2 regions of the Bacillus sp. XF8 genome follow, and region 1 is predicted to be linked to the other one. Evidence: riboswitches for the same ligand, from Rfam matches in the RefSeq annotation. Region 1 holds a riboswitch; the other holds the start of a gene.
The links. Region 1 has a riboswitch for preQ1 ahead of queC (7-cyano-7-deazaguanine synthase QueC). Riboswitches for the same ligand answer to the same signal wherever they lie in the genome.
Positions count from the first base shown of each region.

Region 2: it holds a riboswitch for preQ1, as region 1 does, so the genes downstream of both, J4P91_RS02325 (QueT transporter family protein) here and queC (7-cyano-7-deazaguanine synthase QueC) in region 1, are expected to answer to the same signal.

Region 1 covers NZ_JAGDQK010000002.1:117,338-126,516, forward strand. Annotated here, with positions in the region: gene J4P91_RS01015 (ATP-binding protein) at 1-1,064, opposite strand, end outside; PreQ1 riboswitch class I at 1,298-1,341, shown strand; gene queC (7-cyano-7-deazaguanine synthase QueC) at 1,435-2,097, shown strand; gene queD (6-carboxytetrahydropterin synthase QueD) at 2,097-2,591, shown strand; gene queE (7-carboxy-7-deazaguanine synthase QueE) at 2,584-3,300, shown strand; gene queF (preQ(1) synthase) at 3,339-3,836, shown strand; gene J4P91_RS01040 (YkvS family protein) at 3,886-4,071, opposite strand; gene J4P91_RS01045 (hypothetical protein) at 4,303-4,461, shown strand; gene J4P91_RS01050 (histidine phosphatase family protein) at 4,556-5,158, shown strand; gene J4P91_RS01055 (GNAT family N-acetyltransferase) at 5,195-5,773, opposite strand; gene J4P91_RS01060 (hypothetical protein) at 5,991-6,185, shown strand; gene J4P91_RS01065 (hypothetical protein) at 6,210-6,527, shown strand; gene nrdI (class Ib ribonucleoside-diphosphate reductase assembly flavoprotein NrdI) at 7,077-7,436, shown strand; gene nrdE (class 1b ribonucleoside-diphosphate reductase subunit alpha) at 7,423-9,179, shown strand, end outside.
Region 2 covers NZ_JAGDQK010000002.1:352,224-361,402, reverse strand. Annotated here, with positions in the region: gene J4P91_RS02355 (LysE family transporter) at 1-342, opposite strand, end outside; partial or broken gene J4P91_RS02350 (YqcI/YcgG family protein) at 485-1,213, opposite strand; gene cspB (cold shock-like protein CspB) at 1,483-1,680, shown strand; gene J4P91_RS02340 (DUF2564 family protein) at 1,801-2,049, shown strand; gene J4P91_RS02335 (zinc-finger domain-containing protein) at 2,080-2,256, opposite strand; gene J4P91_RS02330 (ribonuclease H family protein) at 2,269-2,928, opposite strand; gene J4P91_RS02325 (QueT transporter family protein) at 3,082-3,567, opposite strand; PreQ1 riboswitch class I at 3,574-3,618, opposite strand; gene J4P91_RS02320 (aldose 1-epimerase family protein) at 3,750-4,622, shown strand; gene J4P91_RS02315 (reverse transcriptase-like protein) at 4,718-5,116, shown strand; gene J4P91_RS02310 (DMT family transporter) at 5,118-6,023, shown strand; gene J4P91_RS02305 (DUF6123 family protein) at 6,026-6,286, opposite strand; gene J4P91_RS02300 (cysteine hydrolase family protein) at 6,937-7,497, shown strand; gene J4P91_RS02295 (GNAT family N-acetyltransferase) at 7,554-8,408, opposite strand; gene J4P91_RS02290 (acetoacetate--CoA ligase) at 8,641-9,179, opposite strand, start outside.

The sequences.
Region 1 (9,179 bases):
TAGAATGGAGAGCCAAGGCGCTTTATTTGTTCTGTATCCATGCCGATTCCATTGTCTTTTATATACAATTGAATATGCTTATGGTCGGGAACTAGTGTGAGGATAAGATCGCCACCTTTAGGCATGGCTTCAATACAGTTTTTTAGAATATTTAACAAACATTGATTAAATTTCTGTTTTTCACCAGTAATAAGAAAATCGCTACTTTGTTTTAGATAGTGTATGCGGACATTTGATAAATTAGCTAATGGCGTAATAAGAGATAGTGCATGAAGCAATTCATCTTCTAATTGTAAAACTTGTTCTTTTTCAATACTTGGTTTTGCAAATGTTAAATAATCTGTGAGAACATGATTTGCTTGTTCAATCCCATGTATAGCTATTTCTGTGTATAATTTTCGATCTTTTTCAGAGCATTCGTCAGAATGTAGAAGTTGTAAAAAACCTTTTGTTGAAGTCAAAGGATTACGAATTTCATGGGAAATAGAAGCAGCCATTTCTCCAATAAGATGAAATTTTTCAGCATTAATAAGTTCTTCTTGTAAACGAACTTGCAATTGAAGTATGTTCAATAAATAGAGAATAAGAATTGTACCCATTGTTGCGCATAGTTGATACGCAATAATATGAGGGAGATAGTCTTCAGAATTAGACACTTTGATAAGGAACACAGAAACCCAAACGAATCCGTATGTAAGACTATATAAAATAGCAAGCATAAGTTTTATATGATTAGAACCTTTGTTAAAAAATTTATATGTGGAAAGTAAAACAATATATAAGAGAATCGAGCCAATGGCGGATGGAATGATCCCCATTCCTCCTAATAAGAAACGGTATACGTTTAATACAACTAAAACAGCTCCACCGGCAATAGGACCTCCTGTTAATGTGCCAACAATTAATACAATATGACGCATATCAAATTGAAATCCAGTATTCGTTTTGGCTGCAAAAAAAATGCAAAGTATTGTGGTAGTACTACAAAGTAATATAAATATAATTGAATTTAGTTTAGGTGAATGCTTGCCTTTTTGATTCCAAAATAGGTGATATACTAGCATTATAACGAGAATCAATAATATGTTTAAAAAGAGGTGAATGATAAAGAGCTTCAGTTTTATGCCCCCTCGCTATTCTCATGTGTATGGTATTAATTAAGTATAATCATACTATTAAAATACAAGAAAATGAATCTGAATTCCATTAAAAAACAGAAAAATCAGAAGTTTTTCCGAGAGAGATACAGTATGTTACAATATGTGTTGTCAATGAAAGAAGAAATTCCATGTATAACATGGGAGAGGTTCGCGAACTCCCTCTATAAAAAACTATGGAAACAACAATATCCTTAGGTATTGTTTTGTTTTTTTATTGTGACAGTTCAAGAACGTTCTTTCTTCTTATTCGTAGTAGAGAAGGAGAATGAGTGAGATGAAAAAAGAAAAAGCAGTTGTCGTTTTTAGTGGTGGCCAAGATAGTACAACATGTTTATTTTGGGCAATGCAGCAGTTTGCAGAAGTAGAAGCGGTGACGTTTAATTATAACCAACGTCATAAGTTAGAAATTGATTGTGCGGCTGACATTGCGAAAGAGTTAGGAATTAAACACACAGTACTTGATATGAGCTTATTAAATCAACTTGCTCCAAATGCGTTAACGAGAACGGATATGGAGATTACACATGAAGAAGGTGAATTGCCATCAACATTTGTAGATGGACGGAATTTACTATTCTTATCATTTGCAGCTGTGCTAGCAAAACAAGTTGGAGCACGTCATATTGTAACGGGCGTATGTGAAACTGATTTTAGCGGTTATCCTGATTGCCGTGATGTATTTGTGAAATCGTTAAACGTTACTTTAAATTTATCTATGGATTATCCATTTGTTATTCATACACCACTGATGTGGATTGATAAAGCAGAAACATGGAAATTGTCAGATGAACTTGGTGCATTCGAGTTTGTTAGAGAAAAAACATTAACATGTTATAACGGAATAATTGGCGATGGCTGCGGTGAATGTCCAGCTTGTAAACTTCGTAAAGCAGGTTTAGATACGTATTTACAAGAACGCGAAGGAGCGAATATATAATGGAACAGAATTTTTTTGGATTTCGCATTGTAGAAAATTTACAAAAAGTGGACAAGGACATTCAACGTGAACAACTGAAATATCATAATAAACGAGTGATGGTAAGTAAGGAATTTACATTTGATGCAGCGCATCATTTGCACTGTTATGAAGGGAAATGTAAAAATTTACATGGTCACACATATAAAGTTGTGTTTGGTATTAGTGGTTATGTGAATGAGATTGGACTTGCTATTGACTTTGGAGATATAAAAGAAATTTGGAAGAATGAAATTGAAATTTATTTAGATCATCGTTATTTAAATGAAACATTACCAGCGATGAATACGACGGCTGAAAATATGGTCGTTTGGATTTATGAAAAGATGGCTGAAGCACTTATAAAAGAGAATCGTGTTAATGAATACAAGGGGGCACGTGTTGAATTTGTTCGTCTATTTGAAACACCAACAAGTTATGCGGAAGTCAGACGGGAGTGGATGATCGGTGAGTAAAATCCCCGTTTTAGAAATCTTCGGTCCAACCATTCAAGGTGAAGGAATGGTTGTTGGGCAGAAGACGATGTTCATCCGCACAGCAGGGTGTGATTATAGTTGCGCATGGTGTGATTCTGCCTTTACTTGGGATGGATCAGCCAAAGAGCAAATTAGACAAATGACACCAGAAGAAATTTGGAGTGAACTTGTTGAAATTGGTGGAGAAAATTTTTCGCATGTAACAATTTCAGGTGGGAATCCAGTGCTATTGAAAAATTTAGATGGTTTTCTGTCTTTATTACAAGAAAAGAAAATTCGTACCGCTATTGAGACGCAGGGAAGTAAATGGCAAGAATGGTTGCTGCGCATTGATGAAGTAACCATCTCGCCAAAGCCGCCAAGTTCACAGATGAAAACAGATTTTATCATGTTAGATTCTGTTATTGAAAGATTAGCAGGAAAAGATTTTAGTTTAAAAGTCGTCGTGTTTGATGATCACGATTTTGAATATGCGATAAAAGTGCATGAGCGTTACCCGCATGTACCATTTTTCTTACAAGTTGGAAATGATGATACAAAAACAGTGGATGATGCGATGCTTATTAGGAATTTATTGCAAAAATATGAATGGCTCATCGAAAAAGCTGTTCAGTGCAAAGCGATGAATGATGCAAAAGTATTACCTCAGCTCCATGCGTTAGTATGGGGGAATAAGCGGGGCGTATAAGAAACGCTTACGAATTGAATTGAAGGGATGTATACAGAATGGCAGGAAGATTAGACGAAGATTTAAAAGATGTAACACTACTTGGAAATCAAAATACAAAATATTTATTTGAATATAGCCCAGAAATTTTAGAGACATTTGATAATAATCATCCAAATCGTGATTATTTTGTAAAATTTAACTGTCCTGAATTTACAAGTTTATGTCCAAAAACAGGGCAACCAGATTTTGCAACGATTTATATTAGTTATATTCCAGAACAAAAAATGGTGGAGAGTAAATCATTAAAATTATATTTATTTAGTTTCCGTAACCATGGAGATTTTCATGAAGATTGTATGAATGTTATTATGAATGATTTAATTAAATTAATGGACCCACGTTATATTGAAGTGTGGGGGAAATTTACACCACGTGGTGGTATCTCAATTGATCCATATTGTAATTATGGTCGTCCTGGTACAAAATATGAAAAAATGGCAGAATATCGCATGATGAATCACGATTTATACCCTGAAACAATCGATAATCGTTAATAAAAAAAGGATCTGTATGTATCATACAGATCCTTTTTTTTCTATTATATTATGCATGTTGATTGATAACTGTATAGTTTTTGTGATTTACAACTGTAAGAGGTTCCATATCTAGTTCTCTAAAATTCTCCATGATTGTTATATCGACAATAACGGAGTTTTTATTTACTTTTTGAACACGGCCTTGCATTCCACCTTTAAATTCGATAATATCTCCAGTTTCTGCGATTTTCATAAGCAACTCTCCTTGTTACAGTTTTACCAAAAAAGAACAAGTTCGTTCTTTTTTATTTCCCTTTATTTTGAACTATATTCCCCTGTTTGTAAATGTTTCCATGATGAAATTTCAAAAAATAGTCATTTTTCGTAAGATATGTATAAAGTATTTTTCTGTTTTAGGAGAGGGAATGGATAAAGAAGTGCTTATATCAGTATATAGGGGTATAATAAATTGGGGGCGGTAAAAATGGTACTTAAAATTGTCGGAAGTGTTATAATGATTTTTTTATTCTTATTTTCATATAAGCAATTAAAAATAATTCGGAGCCATGAAACAGGTACATATTTTGATGGATTAGATGGTGTACATGCTTCTATTACTCATGAGAGCGGTGCAGATATGTAAGGAAGTATGCCTTTCTCTTTCTCCATGGTATGATGACAATAAGCAAAAGTGCATAATAATATAGGTGATGAACGGGAAATGGGGAGTGAAGAAGATGCGAATTTCTTTTATTCGTCACGGTTGCTTAAACAATGTTACAGAACCAATGACAGTATCATCGTTTCGTAAATGGGTGGAGCGGTACGATTTAGATGGCATGAAAAAAAGTACAGACATACCAATTGAAACGGTTGAAGCAATTGAATCTGCAAAGCTTATTGTAACGAGTAATCAAAAACGTGCAGTACAGTCAGCTGCAGAATTAACAAATTCCCTTTCTTTTATACAAAATTCTCTTTTCCGAGAGGCAGAAGTACCATCTAGCTTCTTTGTTCCGAAATGGGTGAAGTGTAAACCTGAAATATGGACATTTATTGGGCGCACATTATGGGTGATTGGATATTCTAAAGGTGTTGAGTCTTATCGTGAAGCGCAAGGAAGAGCAAAGCAGGCAGTTGATAAGTTAGTTGGATATGCTTTAGTTCATGGACATATTGCGCTCATAGGGCACAGTTATTTTAATACGATGATTGGAGCTGAGCTGCGTGCTAGAGGATGGTCTGGGCCCCCTATTTTTCATAGGAAACCATGGAGTTGTACAGATTATACATTTCATGAAGCGATGAATGGAAATATACTAAATACCAATTTAATATAAAAGCACACGATTACAATGAAGAATCGTGTGCTTTTTTTAAGAAACGAAAGCTTTTTTATATAGTGGCTTCACTAAATGAGCATATGGCTCTCCAACAAGCATGACTGTTTTATCCTTTTGGTAACCAAGTTTTTTATATAAAGAGAAAGCTCGCTTGTTTTCTAAATTTACAAGTAATGCAATTTTCTCATAGCCTTTTTCATAGGCATCATTTTCTGCTGCTTGAATCAATTTTGAACCGATACCTCGTCCGCCGTATGCGCTTGAAACGGATAATGTGTCAATATAATATTCATCGATCTCAGCTTCTTTTTCTAGCGTAATAGATGAATCTTGATGGATTTTTCGTAAGTGTTTTACAATTGGAGTATCTAGTTGTTCTGCGTGGCTGCCATGATAGGCTACGATAATTCCAACTGCTTGTCCATCTTGTTCTTCAACGAAACAGTTCTCGTAGCTAAGTCGATTTTCTTTTTTTGAAAACCAAGTTTCAAGCCCTGTCAATACTTCTGTTTCTACCTTCGCACCTGTGATCTTTTCAGCAATTTCATGCAGAGCGTTATACAATAAAGGAGATATTGCCTTCGCATCTGTCTTCTTTGCTTTCCGAATCATATTATCCCTCCTAGTTGTCATTCTTATTGTAACATAAAATAAAATTTCAATTAGTAATTCATCAATTTCTGAAATTTCATAAGATAAGCTTGGATATCGAATAGATCCAGTATGGGTGAACCGTTATGTTAGTATATGATATTTGCTGTGAATATAAAAAATTTAACATTGTCGACTTGTGGAAGATAGGATAAAATATTGCAGAGAGGTGAAATACATGGATAAACAATTAGCAAATGCGATTTTAGATCAACTGAAAAATGGAGAGATAGAAGAGTATGTTGTAACTAAGGATGTATTTTATACGTTTCGTGAGGTTGTAGTAAATCGAGAAGATTTTAAACATTTCAGTGGGAATGCACAGCGCGGCGGGAAAATTATTTATACATATACAGAAACACCGCGTTCTTAATAGAGGGAAAAGGAGAGGAGAATTATGGGAGAATTTAAACAAGGTATTTTACCGCACTGGGATTATATGTGGAAAGATGGCACAGGAAAACGATTCGTAGGAATGGTTATGTTTCCAGAGAAACGGAAACGTACGAAAGAAGTTATAGAAAAATTGAAAGTAGCATATGAGCAAGAAACTAAAATTCGAGCAACTGTGAAATTTCAGCATATGAATCAATATGTAGAGGGAATGGTTGTATATTTTGATGAAGAAGCACCAGTTTTTACAATGCAAGATACAGACGGGAATTTTCACCATTTATTTATAAAGGATATTTTACGTATTGAACATTGCGAATGAGTGACGCTTTGTGTACCACCTTTTAAAATTCTCAGCACGCTAACAAATAAATTGGTGTACCATAATAATTGTCCTTTCCATTAATAATGATATTTTTTATTATGTAACAAAAAAGAAAGTATATGTATGTATTCGATGTAATAAATGTTTCATCCACAAGGGAGAGAAATTCTTACTTGTGTGATTTGAATAATGTGTAACCGGTTTCGAACAGATTACAATTTCAAGTCTGTTCTTTTTTGTGTGATGCTGGAGAAAGAAATTTCTCCAGCATTTATCGTTTTTTACAAAACATACTGTTAACATTTTTATGAAAATGGTTAAATTCGTTGACAACTTTTTCGAAAAGCACTTTATTGACATGAGTTTTAGAATGTTGTTTCATAGTCTTTGTATTGAAAAAAAACGACTTGTTATGTCGAAAAGTAAAAGTTAAAAAAAGAAAGAATTTATACATATATCTTGTGTCTTGTTTTGAAACGTAATACAATATATAGGGAAATCATGAAACGGCATCTAGATATTAAAGAAAGAAAGGGAGGGTCGGAAATGTTGGTTGCATATGATTCTATGACAGGAAACGTGAAACGTTTCATCCACAAATTAAATATGCCGGCCGTTCAAATTAATGAAGATCTAATAGTAGACGAAGATTTTGTTCTTATTACGTATACAACAGGTTTTGGAAATGTGCCGGAACGTGTTTTAGAATTTTTAGAGCGCAATAATGCAAATTTAAAAGGCGTATCTGCAAGTGGCAATCGCAACTGGGGAGATATGTTCGGGGCAAGTGCAGATAAAATCTCAACCAGATACGAAGTACCGATTGTATCAAAATTTGAGTTATCTGGAACAAATAAAGATGTAGAATATTTTAAAGAAAGGGTGCGGGAGATTGCGACACATTGAACTGAATAATGAAATCACGCAAATGCAAGACGGTTTCTATCAGCTTCATAAAGATAAAGAAGCATTAGAAGTCTTTATGGAAGAAGCGAGAGCGAATACTGTTCATTTTGAAAGCGTGGCAGAGCGAATTGAGTATATGAATGAACATGACTACTATTACAACGTTCTGGACGAGTATAAGTTGGAGGAAGTAGAGGAAGTATACAACGTTGCATACGGTGAAAACTTCACGTTTCAATCTTATATGGCGGCATCTAAGTTTTATAAGGATTATGCGTTAAAAACAAATGATCAAAAACAATACTTAGAAAGCTACGAAGATCGTGTATCAATTGTGTCATTATACTTAGGACGCGGTGATGTTAACAAAGCAAAACAATTTGCGAGCATGATTGTAAAACAAAACTACCAACCAGCGACACCAACCTTTTTGAATGCGGGAAGAAGCAGAAGAGGAGAAATGGTGTCTTGTTTCTTGTTAGAGATGGATGATAGCTTAAATTCAATTGGATTTAATATTAATACGGCGATGCAGCTATCGAAAATTGGTGGAGGAGTAGCTTTAAACCTTTCTAAGCTACGTGCACGCGGTGAGCAAATTAAAGGCATCGATAACGCAGCAAGCGGTGTTGTACCAGTTATGAAATTACTTGAAGATTCGTTTTCATATGCGAATCAGTTGGGCCAACGAAAAGGTGCCGGTGCAGTATATTTAAACATTTTCCATTGGGATATTATTGAATTCCTTGATACAAAAAAAATAAATGCCGACGAGAAGAGCCGTATTCAGTCTCTATCAATCGGTATTATCGTTCCAAGTAAGTTCTTTGAGCTTGCTGAGAAAAATGAACCATTCCATGTTTTCGCACCATATACAGTATATAAAGAGTACGGAAAACATTTAGATGATATAGATATCGACGAAATGTACGATGAACTGATGAGCAATCCAAAGGTGAAGAAGAAGCCACTTGATATTAGTGCGCGTGATATGCTCATTAAAATTGCAATGATTCAGCTTGAGTCTGGTTATCCATACTTAATGTTTAAATCAAATGCGAATAAGCAACATCCATTAAAGGATATTGGAACTGTGAAGATGTCGAATCTCTGCACAGAAATTTTCCAACTACAAGAAACATCCGAAATCAATGACTACGGTACAGATGACATTATCCGTCGTGATATTAACTGTAACTTAGGATCATTGAACATCGTAAACGTTATGGAGAATAAAGAAATTCGTGAAGCGGTTCATGCAGGAATGGAAGCTTTAACAGCTGTTTCTGATATGACTATTATTCCGAACGCACCAACTGTAAAAAAAGCAAATGATGAGCTTCATTCAGTTGGACTTGGTGCAATGAATTTACACGGATATTTAGCGAAAAATAAAATTGCTTATGAAAGTGCAGAAGCGAAAGAATTTGTTCGTACATTCTTTATGATGTTAAATTACTACTCTATTGAAAAGAGTATGGGAATTGCGAAAGAAAAGGGCGAAACATTTAAAGACTTCAATAAGTCGGATTATGCAAACGGCACATACTTTGAAAAGTATGAGACAACAGATTATAGTCCTGTAACGGAGAAAGTGCAGCAGTTATTTGAAGGAATCTATATTCCAACAAAAGAAGATTGGACAAGTCTAAAAGAACAAGTGCAGCAAAACGGTTTATACAACTCATATCGTTTAGCTATTGCGCCAACACAATCGATTAGTTATGTTCAAAATGCAACTTC
Region 2 (9,179 bases), 230 kb from region 1:
TGCCATAAAGGATTGACGAAGTCCACCTATCTCTTCTTGTTTATATTCCATATTTGAATGTAAAATTCCTTGTTTTACACTTTGAAACCCTAAATAAAACAATAAGAAAAAACCTATGCAATACATAAATGCTTGTACATATGTATACATAAATACAGAAGACAATCCAAAGTAAATAAGAAGCATAAATAAAATGTCTGCACTCATCCCCCCTATTCCAACAAGCCAAGCATGCCAAAACCCACGTTCAATCCCTCTTTTTAACATTTCAATATTAATTGGTCCTACTGGTGCCGCTAATGAAATTCCTAGTATAAATTGCTGTATAATTGCTCCAAACATCGCTCTTTCCTTTCTATATCGTTTTACTATTAGCTAATGAGAATATTTTTAAAAATAGACTAGCTTTTATAAAAAATATACATATATAAAATGTCCTTTTTTATCCAAAATATACAAAAAAGCCGCTCCTTTATGGCGGCCTTCATTTCTTTACTTTATGATGAAATGGGCACTTTCCTTCAATTGGTTCAATGTCATCTCCAATAAAATATTGCTTCCACTCACGGTGATTTGGATCTCCATAGTGACTAATGTTTGGATGTTTCGGCAACTAATCCCACTTTTCCACTCGCTCTCTCACCATCTGTCTTGAGTATAATCCTTTCGGCCGGTCTCCTTCTAGTCCGTCAAATATGATTCGTGGCTGAAATCCTATAATGAGCGAGTTCCCTAAATGTCTCGTTTTTCTTTGTTTATAGGCAGGAGCATTCCCAAATGCAAACATCGGCTCCCCACCAAATGAAAATTCCCATAAATGATGATCTGGATTTTCTGGGATCTGTTTTGGCCATAATTGATCATCTTCTTCATGTAAGTATTGTAGAATTCTCCAAAAATACGCTCGGTAATGTTCAAGTGAGCATTCTGCACGTTCTGGCTCAACAAAAAGAAAAAAACCTCTTCTTACAACAGGTCGCTCGTTCATCAACTTTAAAAAAGAAAGCATTGTCTGTGGTAGATGACTCCAATCATCATGAGATAAGAATGAGTAGCGAAGTTCATTCTTCTTTAAAGCCGTTAAACCAAAATAGCAAGGAAAAGTTGGATCCAATACAACATTAGAAAAATTTTCAAATTCTTGCGAAACCCATATTGGTATATCTCTTCTCGTTTTCATTCCTTCATTATCTAATAAATAAGACTGATTCATTCTCTCACCTCATTATGTACAGCATTCACTTAAACATATTAAAAAGCGACCTTGTCCTATACCATTAAAAAAACTTGCGTAAAAAATTATTTAAAAATACAAAAAGATAAAACCGCTTACTTGACTAAAATCTACCATTTCGTGTATATTTAAAATATCATTTAGCAGAATATTCGAGAATATAGCATTTTCAGTTTTATGAATTTGCAAATGTTTCAAATGAACTTCACTAAATGAAAAAGTAATCGTTTTTTAGGAGGAATTGTAACATGCAAGGAAAAGTAAAATGGTTTAACAACGAAAAAGGTTTTGGATTTATCGAAATTGAAGGCGCTGACGATGTATTCGTACATTTCACAGCAATTCAAGGCGAAGGCTACAAAGCTTTAGAAGAAGGTCAAGAAGTATCTTTCGATATCGTTGAAGGAAACCGTGGACCTCAAGCTGCTAACGTAGTAAAACTTTAATCCAACATATAACAGGAGGTTACCTTACTTGGTAACCTCCTTTGTTATTCCTTTGTATATTTCCTTTTTGCAGAGTAAAAACTATGTGAAATGTGACAGAATATAAAGGAGGAATCGACAATGGGTTCACATGTAAATGACTTTGAAGAAGTAAAATTCCGCGTAGAAACAGCTCAAAAGATGGTAGGTTCTGCAACAATTACAATGGATCCAGAATCATTACAGCATGCGACAACTGCAGTTGAATCTGCACGTTCTCAGCTTGAAACAATGAAATCTGTTGCAACAGATTTAGATGAGCCTTTTTTAATGAATGAAGAAAAAAAATTAAGTCTATGCGAACACCAATTGAAAGAGGCTAAACATTAAAAACATCCAGAGTTACCTCTGGATGTTTTTTTACGATAATTGATCTCCATATTCTTTTAATTTCTCTCCCACAGTACATTGCCGAATACAAAAAGAGTGAGCATGGTATTTACTATGTGTTTTTCTATAGTGTTCCTGCAAAAAACATCCTTCACAGTATGTTTCTAATAGATCATTTACCTCTGTAATGAGCTGCTTTTTATTCACCACTGCACCTCTCTATTCCGTTATTTCTTTATGGCTGTCGATTACTGTCCCTTCCAATGCTTGTGTTGCCAATTGATGTGCTTCTTTATTTTGTTTCCTTGCTACCGGCTCACAAACAAGCTTCAATTTCATTTGATTTGCTTTTTGTTCAATCTGATTTAAGTAATGATTTAAATGTTCATCGTAGCACGGCCATTCTCCAGCCAGTTGCTGAAGTACAACTTGAGAATCACCATGTAGTGTAACCGGTTCATATTTGATCCCTAATTCCTCTAAGACATTCATTCCATATAATAACGCTGCATATTCCGCTTCATTATTATCATAAATGCCATCTATATAAGCATTTCGACGAACTCGATAATCAGCGTTTCCTTTTTTATAGTAAACACATATACCAACACCCGCTTCTTTCGTTTCCAGATCATAGCCTCCATCAAAGTAAATACGAATGTCTTGCGGTTCTTCTTCTACTTGCTTACTGAGCTTTTTCATTTCTTTTAGCGTCCATTCCGCTCCCATTTCATCATAAAATAATAGTTCCTTTACTCTTCCAGTTTTCTCAAAATCTTCTGCAAATCGAAGTGATTCTTCTATGTTCATATAATCTGTTGTTAGTTCTGTTTGAAGACCATGTTTTGTTTTATATACCCAGTTTATTTTGTATTTCATACTCTTTTCCCCTTATATGAGACTTCATACTTTTTATTTTACTTATATTTTACCAAGAGTCACAATATTATATTCGAATTGAAATGAACTAGCCACAAATTATGAAAACAAAAAAGAGCTGCTACAGATTGTAAGCAACTCTCTCTATACACTTTACATAAACTTCTTAAATTGCACTCGTTTATTAATCCCATACATAACCGGCATACCAATTGCCATCACGACAAATTCACCAGCTGCACATGTAAGCCATGTAAATAAAAATGGCAGATCAAATGCAAGGTGAAGTTCAATCGCTATCATAAACATTGTAACTGTAAAGATAACTGTATTAAAAATCATACGAGCCCAAACACCCTTAATAAAACGCATGGAAATAATCGTAGCGAGAAGCGCAAGAATGGATTGCCCCACTCCAAATACTAAATCATACGCAATCATAGGTGAGAAAAAGAGATTTGTTAAAAATACTCCTAATACAATTCCATAAATGGATTTCTTATTAAATACAACGAGATGATTAAACATCTCCGAAATACGAAACTGTACATTTGTAAAGCCAAACGGCTGAATAAGTGCTGAAACAGCAATATATAATGCTGCTAAAATACCATTACCAACTAATGTTTTTATATTCATGACAAAATCTCCTTAGTTTTTTTACGTGGGATGGTTTCGAACCACGTGATTCGTTTTTAAACAACAATTTTATATTGTACGCAATAGCTAATCATTCGTCAATAGATTCCTACCATTCACTACCCTTTTTCTCATAGACAACGTATAATAAAAAATATGAAAGATTTAGGAGGTTTCGCTTCATGACAGCAACAATTCAAAATGAAAAAGTGATCGTTTCCATCTCTGAAAAAGGTGCAGAGTTACAAAGCGTTCGCTTAAAAGAAGACGACACAGAATATATGTGGCAAGGAGACCCTAAATATTGGGGACGCCGCGCACCCATTTTATTCCCAATTGTCGGTAGATTAGTGGACAATACATATTATGTAGATGGTAAACCGTATTCATTAACACAACACGGCTTTGCTCGCGACCTTATATTTTCGGTAAAAGAGCAAAGTGAGACAAAAATTACTTATGCAGTCACTAGTAATCAAGAAACTTTACAAAAATATCCGTATGAATTTGAGTTGTACGTTTCTTATGAACTAGACGAGCAAAATATACATGTTACTTATGAAGTTAACAACCCTACTTCTAAAGAAATGTTCTTTTCTATCGGAGCACATCCAGGCTTCAATTGCCCTTTAGTAGAAGGTGAATCATTTACAGACTACCATTTATCATTTAATGGGCCTGAACATCTAAAAACAAGCGTTCTAGAAGGACCATTTCTTTCAAAAGAAAAACAACTAATTGTTAAAAATAAGGCAGAATTACCACTTACATACGATTTATTCAAAAATGATGCCCTTATTTTTGAAAATATGAATACAAATGAAATTTCTATTCGCTCTCATAAGCATAATAAGTTTGTAAAAGTAGCATTTGAAGGTTTCCCATTCGTTGGTGTATGGACACCAGGAAATGACGCTCCTTTCTTATGTATCGAACCTTGGTATGGAATTGCTGATGAAGTAGAACCAGCTAAAGATTTCAAAGAGAAAAAAGGCGTACAATCATTACAAGCAAATGAAACATTTACATGTCGCTACAGCATTACAATTGGATAAAGTGGATTTTTCATATTCAATCCCCCGCCTCTAGAAGTTTTTCGGCGGGGTGATTCCTATCAGCTAACGCTATATAATAATGGAGGTATTCAATTTTGATTGAAGTATATATTGATGGTGCATCAAAAGGAAATCCAGGTCCTTCTGGTGCTGGGGTTTTTATTAAAGGTGTGCAGCCACCTGTGCAATTATCACTACCACTTGGAATCATGTCCAACCATGAAGCTGAATATCATGCATTACTCGCCGCATTAAAATATTGCATAGAACATAATTATAACATTGTATCTTTTCGTACAGATTCACAGCTTGTTGAACGTGCTGTAGAAAAAGAATATGCAAAAAACAAAACATATGCACCACTTTTGCAAGAAGCACTAGCGTACATCAAAAGATTTGATCTTTTCTTTATAAAGTGGATTCCAAGTAGTCAAAACAAAGTTGCCGATGAATTAGCAAGAAAAGCCATTTTACAAAATGAATGGGGGTCTTAGCGTGAAAAAAGGATGGATTGCTCCTCTTGCTTTATTATTTGTCTCCTTTATTTGGGGATCAACGTTTGTTGTCGTTCAAAATGCAATGTCATTTGTTGGACCATTTACTTTTAATGCGGTTCGCTTTTTATTTGCTGGAATCATTTTATTATTTGTCCAATTTATGTTCTCGAAACAAACTTCAAAACAAGAAGTTCAGCATAGTAGCATCGCTGGGATAATTGTCGGATTTTTCTTATTTATCGGTTATTTATTACAAACATTTGGATTACTCTATACCACTTCTTCTAAAGCTGGATTTTTAACTGGACTCAGCATTGTTATGGTTCCAATTCTTTCATTTATCTTCTTAAAACAAAGAGCTACACCTTTTATCATACTTGGCATTACCGCTGCAACAGCAGGCTTATATTTACTAACCGCTGGTGATTCTTTTCAATTGAATATTGGTGATATACTTGTTCTCGGCTGTGCAATTGCTTTTGCAGCACATATTCTCATTAACGGGGTCTTTTCCAAAAAGATATCACCTTTACTATTAAGCACATCTCAAGTATTGTCTGTTGGAATCTTCTCTTCCATTTGTGCTTTTTTATTTGAGGATTGGGGGAAATTATTTTCAATCTCTTTATGGACGAATTCTGCTTTTTTATTTGCTCTACTTGCAACATCTGTTTTCGCGACATCAATCGCTTTTTTTATTCAAACAGCTGCGCAAAAGCATACATCTCCAACAAGAGTTGCTATTATTTTTGCAATGGAACCTGTCTTTGCTGCATTAACAGGTGTTCTTATCGCAAATGAACAGCTTTCCATTTCCGCAGTGCTTGGTTGCCTTTGTATTTTCTTAGGCATGATCTTCGTTGAGCTTCCTTCCAAAACAAAAAAAGAAGCGCAGGCTGCGTGATGTTACGCTTGTAACGTCCGCATAAAAGCCTTTGCGCTTTTTTTATCTGTAATTTTCTCTTCCTTCAATCGCTCTAATAATGCGATAAAATAACTACCATCAAACTGTAATTGATGTTTAATTGTTGCTTCAATCGCTGCATTCACAAGCCCATCAGATGCACCTGTATATCCTTGACCAAACATAATAAACCCTTGTGCATCCTCTGATAATTTAAATCCTTTTGTGTGTAAGAATGAAAGATAATCTTGTACTGTTTGCATGCTGTTTTCACCTACCAAAAAATTTTCCACTTCCTATCATACATGTTTTTAGTCTTTATGAGAATGAATTTTGTTTGACAATCTCCCTTAAATCTCTTGATTTCCTAAAAGTTAAAAACAACTTTACTATCGCAAAAAATTCAAATATAGCTCCTGTATACCCTAAATAGATAATTGAACTGTTTTTTAAAATAAATCCACCAACAATAGCCCCCGTAGCGATACCTATATAACGCTGAAGCGCTTAAAGATGAAATAACAACAGGCGCTTTGGTTGATAAGGAAATAAGATAACTATTGAGTAGTGCATTAAACGTCCATGCAGCAATTCTCCATATCATTCCCATTAGAAAAAGTCATCACAATAGATAAAACTAGCATAGATAGACCAAAGCATATGAAACTAATTTGAATCGTCTTTATGTTACCAAATTTATTACCACTGTATCCGCCAATAAAATTCCTTATATAAAAAGGATTTACTTACAACATCCAGAAATAGATACAGTGTAACTTGAATCAACAGCGCCTTTCTTCATACCTCATCTATCTTCCTTACTCTGTTGGAAATATTGTACTGAGGAGATGTTTACCCACAAATAACGGAATTAAAAGAGAGTCATACATTTTAATTAAAAAGGGGATATTTAATGAAACAAGCACTATTAATTATTGATGCTCAACAAGAACTTATTGACGGAAACGAACAAGAAGCTGCAGTATTTCATAAAGACCAATTGTTAACAACTATAAATATAGCAATTCAAAAAGCAATTCAATCAAATGCTCTTATTATTTTTGTAAGGGATACTGATGTTGCTTCTGGCGAAGAGAAAGGATTTCAAATACACGAAGAAATTAAAGTACCTCATGTGGCTCTAATCATAGATAAAGAGGCAACCAATTCATTTTATAACACTTCTTTACATGCTATTTTAAAAGAAAAAGAAATTAATCATCTTGTTATAGGAGGTTGTAAAACGGAGCACTGTGTTGATACTGCCGTTAGAACAGCAACGATAGAGGGATTTGATGTCACTTTAATACAAAATGGACATTCAACGACCGATTCTACCATTCTATCAGCGCAGCAAATTATTGAGCATCATAATAAAACATTACATGGTCATTATAATGTCGATCATTTTTCTATTGTTAGAGATGTCGAAGAAGATCTGTTTCACCCTATTCACGACCAATATCGTGAATGATACAATGTCATTTATAAAGTAAAAAGATTCCTTTCTCAAAAAGGAATCTTTTTACTTTATCCGAAAGTCTGTGCTGCTATTCCATACAATTCACCATTTCGTTTCAAAAGTTGATTGCTGTTTTTCATCATAATTGGTGGTTGATTCACCTTTTGAAAGCCAACTTTTTCGAGTACTTTCATAAAAATTTCTTTTCCTTCTGGTACATCAATTCTAAGTTTTCCATTATAATCTTTTATCAAATGATAAACAATGCCACTTGCGATATTATCGGTTAGTGCAACGATTGGTCCTATAATTCTATTTTCTGGAGTTTGCACGCTCATTCCATAACCCACAATATAATTTTCTTTGTCTTTTACAACTACACATTGTTCACACTGTTCGATTCTTCTCTGTATAAAATTACGTCTATTTACACCGAAAGCTGCTTCATCTAACTTCACAATTCTATTACTATCTTCCTCATCATAATCCATAAAAATGTGTTGCTCATTTCTATCGTAACCTCTAGGAGTTACATACTGATTACATATATACTTTGAAACATGACTAACCACTTGAAAACCTAATCTCTCATATAAAGGTCTTCCTTCTTCTGTAGCAATAAGCATAATCGATGTCTTTTCTGAAACACTTCTTATACAAGCCTCTGTAATTTTTCTGCCAATCCCTTTTCCTTTATACTGAGAATGTACAATAACCATGCCAATAGATGCTAATTTCTCTCCATATAGGATGATAGCTGCACTGGCAATAAATTTACCTTGCATATTCTTTCCACCATATACAATTCCTGATTGAAAAATTGTTTTGATTTCTTCTAAACTATAATCCCATCCAACTGATTCAGATAGACTAATAAAATGCGGTATATCTTTTTCCTCAACTCTCTCTATTGCAATCACTATCTATCCTCCTTCTATATTTCATAAATGAATGTCTCAATACAACTCCCTTTAAAATTCGAGTTAGAAAATTGCTTATTTTTCACGAAGATAGGAATTAATTAATTCTGCATCTCCTACAATACTCTGATAACGTTATTTCTTCGGTCCTAGTTACCTTCTGTTGCCTACCATGGCTCATCTACATGGAACACCAAAGTAGTATCGCTCGCTCAATAAATAGGGAAGAACTCTATTATTCTTGCTTATTGATAATTTGTGCTAAATCCATGAAAAAGCTTAATGATTCGGGGTTGGCCATGGAACCTTGATTGACTACCTTATCTACTGGAAATCCTAATAGAATTTTGCGAATTGGAACTTCTAATTTCTTTCCGCTCAATGTTTTTGGAATTTGCTCTACTACATAAACTTCATCAGGAACAAACCGAGGTGAAACCTTTTGTTTTATTTCAGATTTTATCGTTTCTTTTAGACCACCACTCATATTTACCCCAGGTTTTAACACAACAAAAAGTGGCATAAATGATTTACGTCCAAGGAGCTCTAAATCCACTACTAAACTCTCTATAATGTCGTTTAGAGACTCAACCACACGATAGATTTCACTCGTCCCTAGACGTACCCCCAACCGATTGATGGTGGAGTCTGACCGCCCGAAAATGATACAGCTGCCTTTATCATCAAATTTAATCCAATCACCATGTCGCCAAATTCCTGGATACATCTCAAAATAACTTTCAAGATAACGTTTATTATTGTGATCTCCCCAGA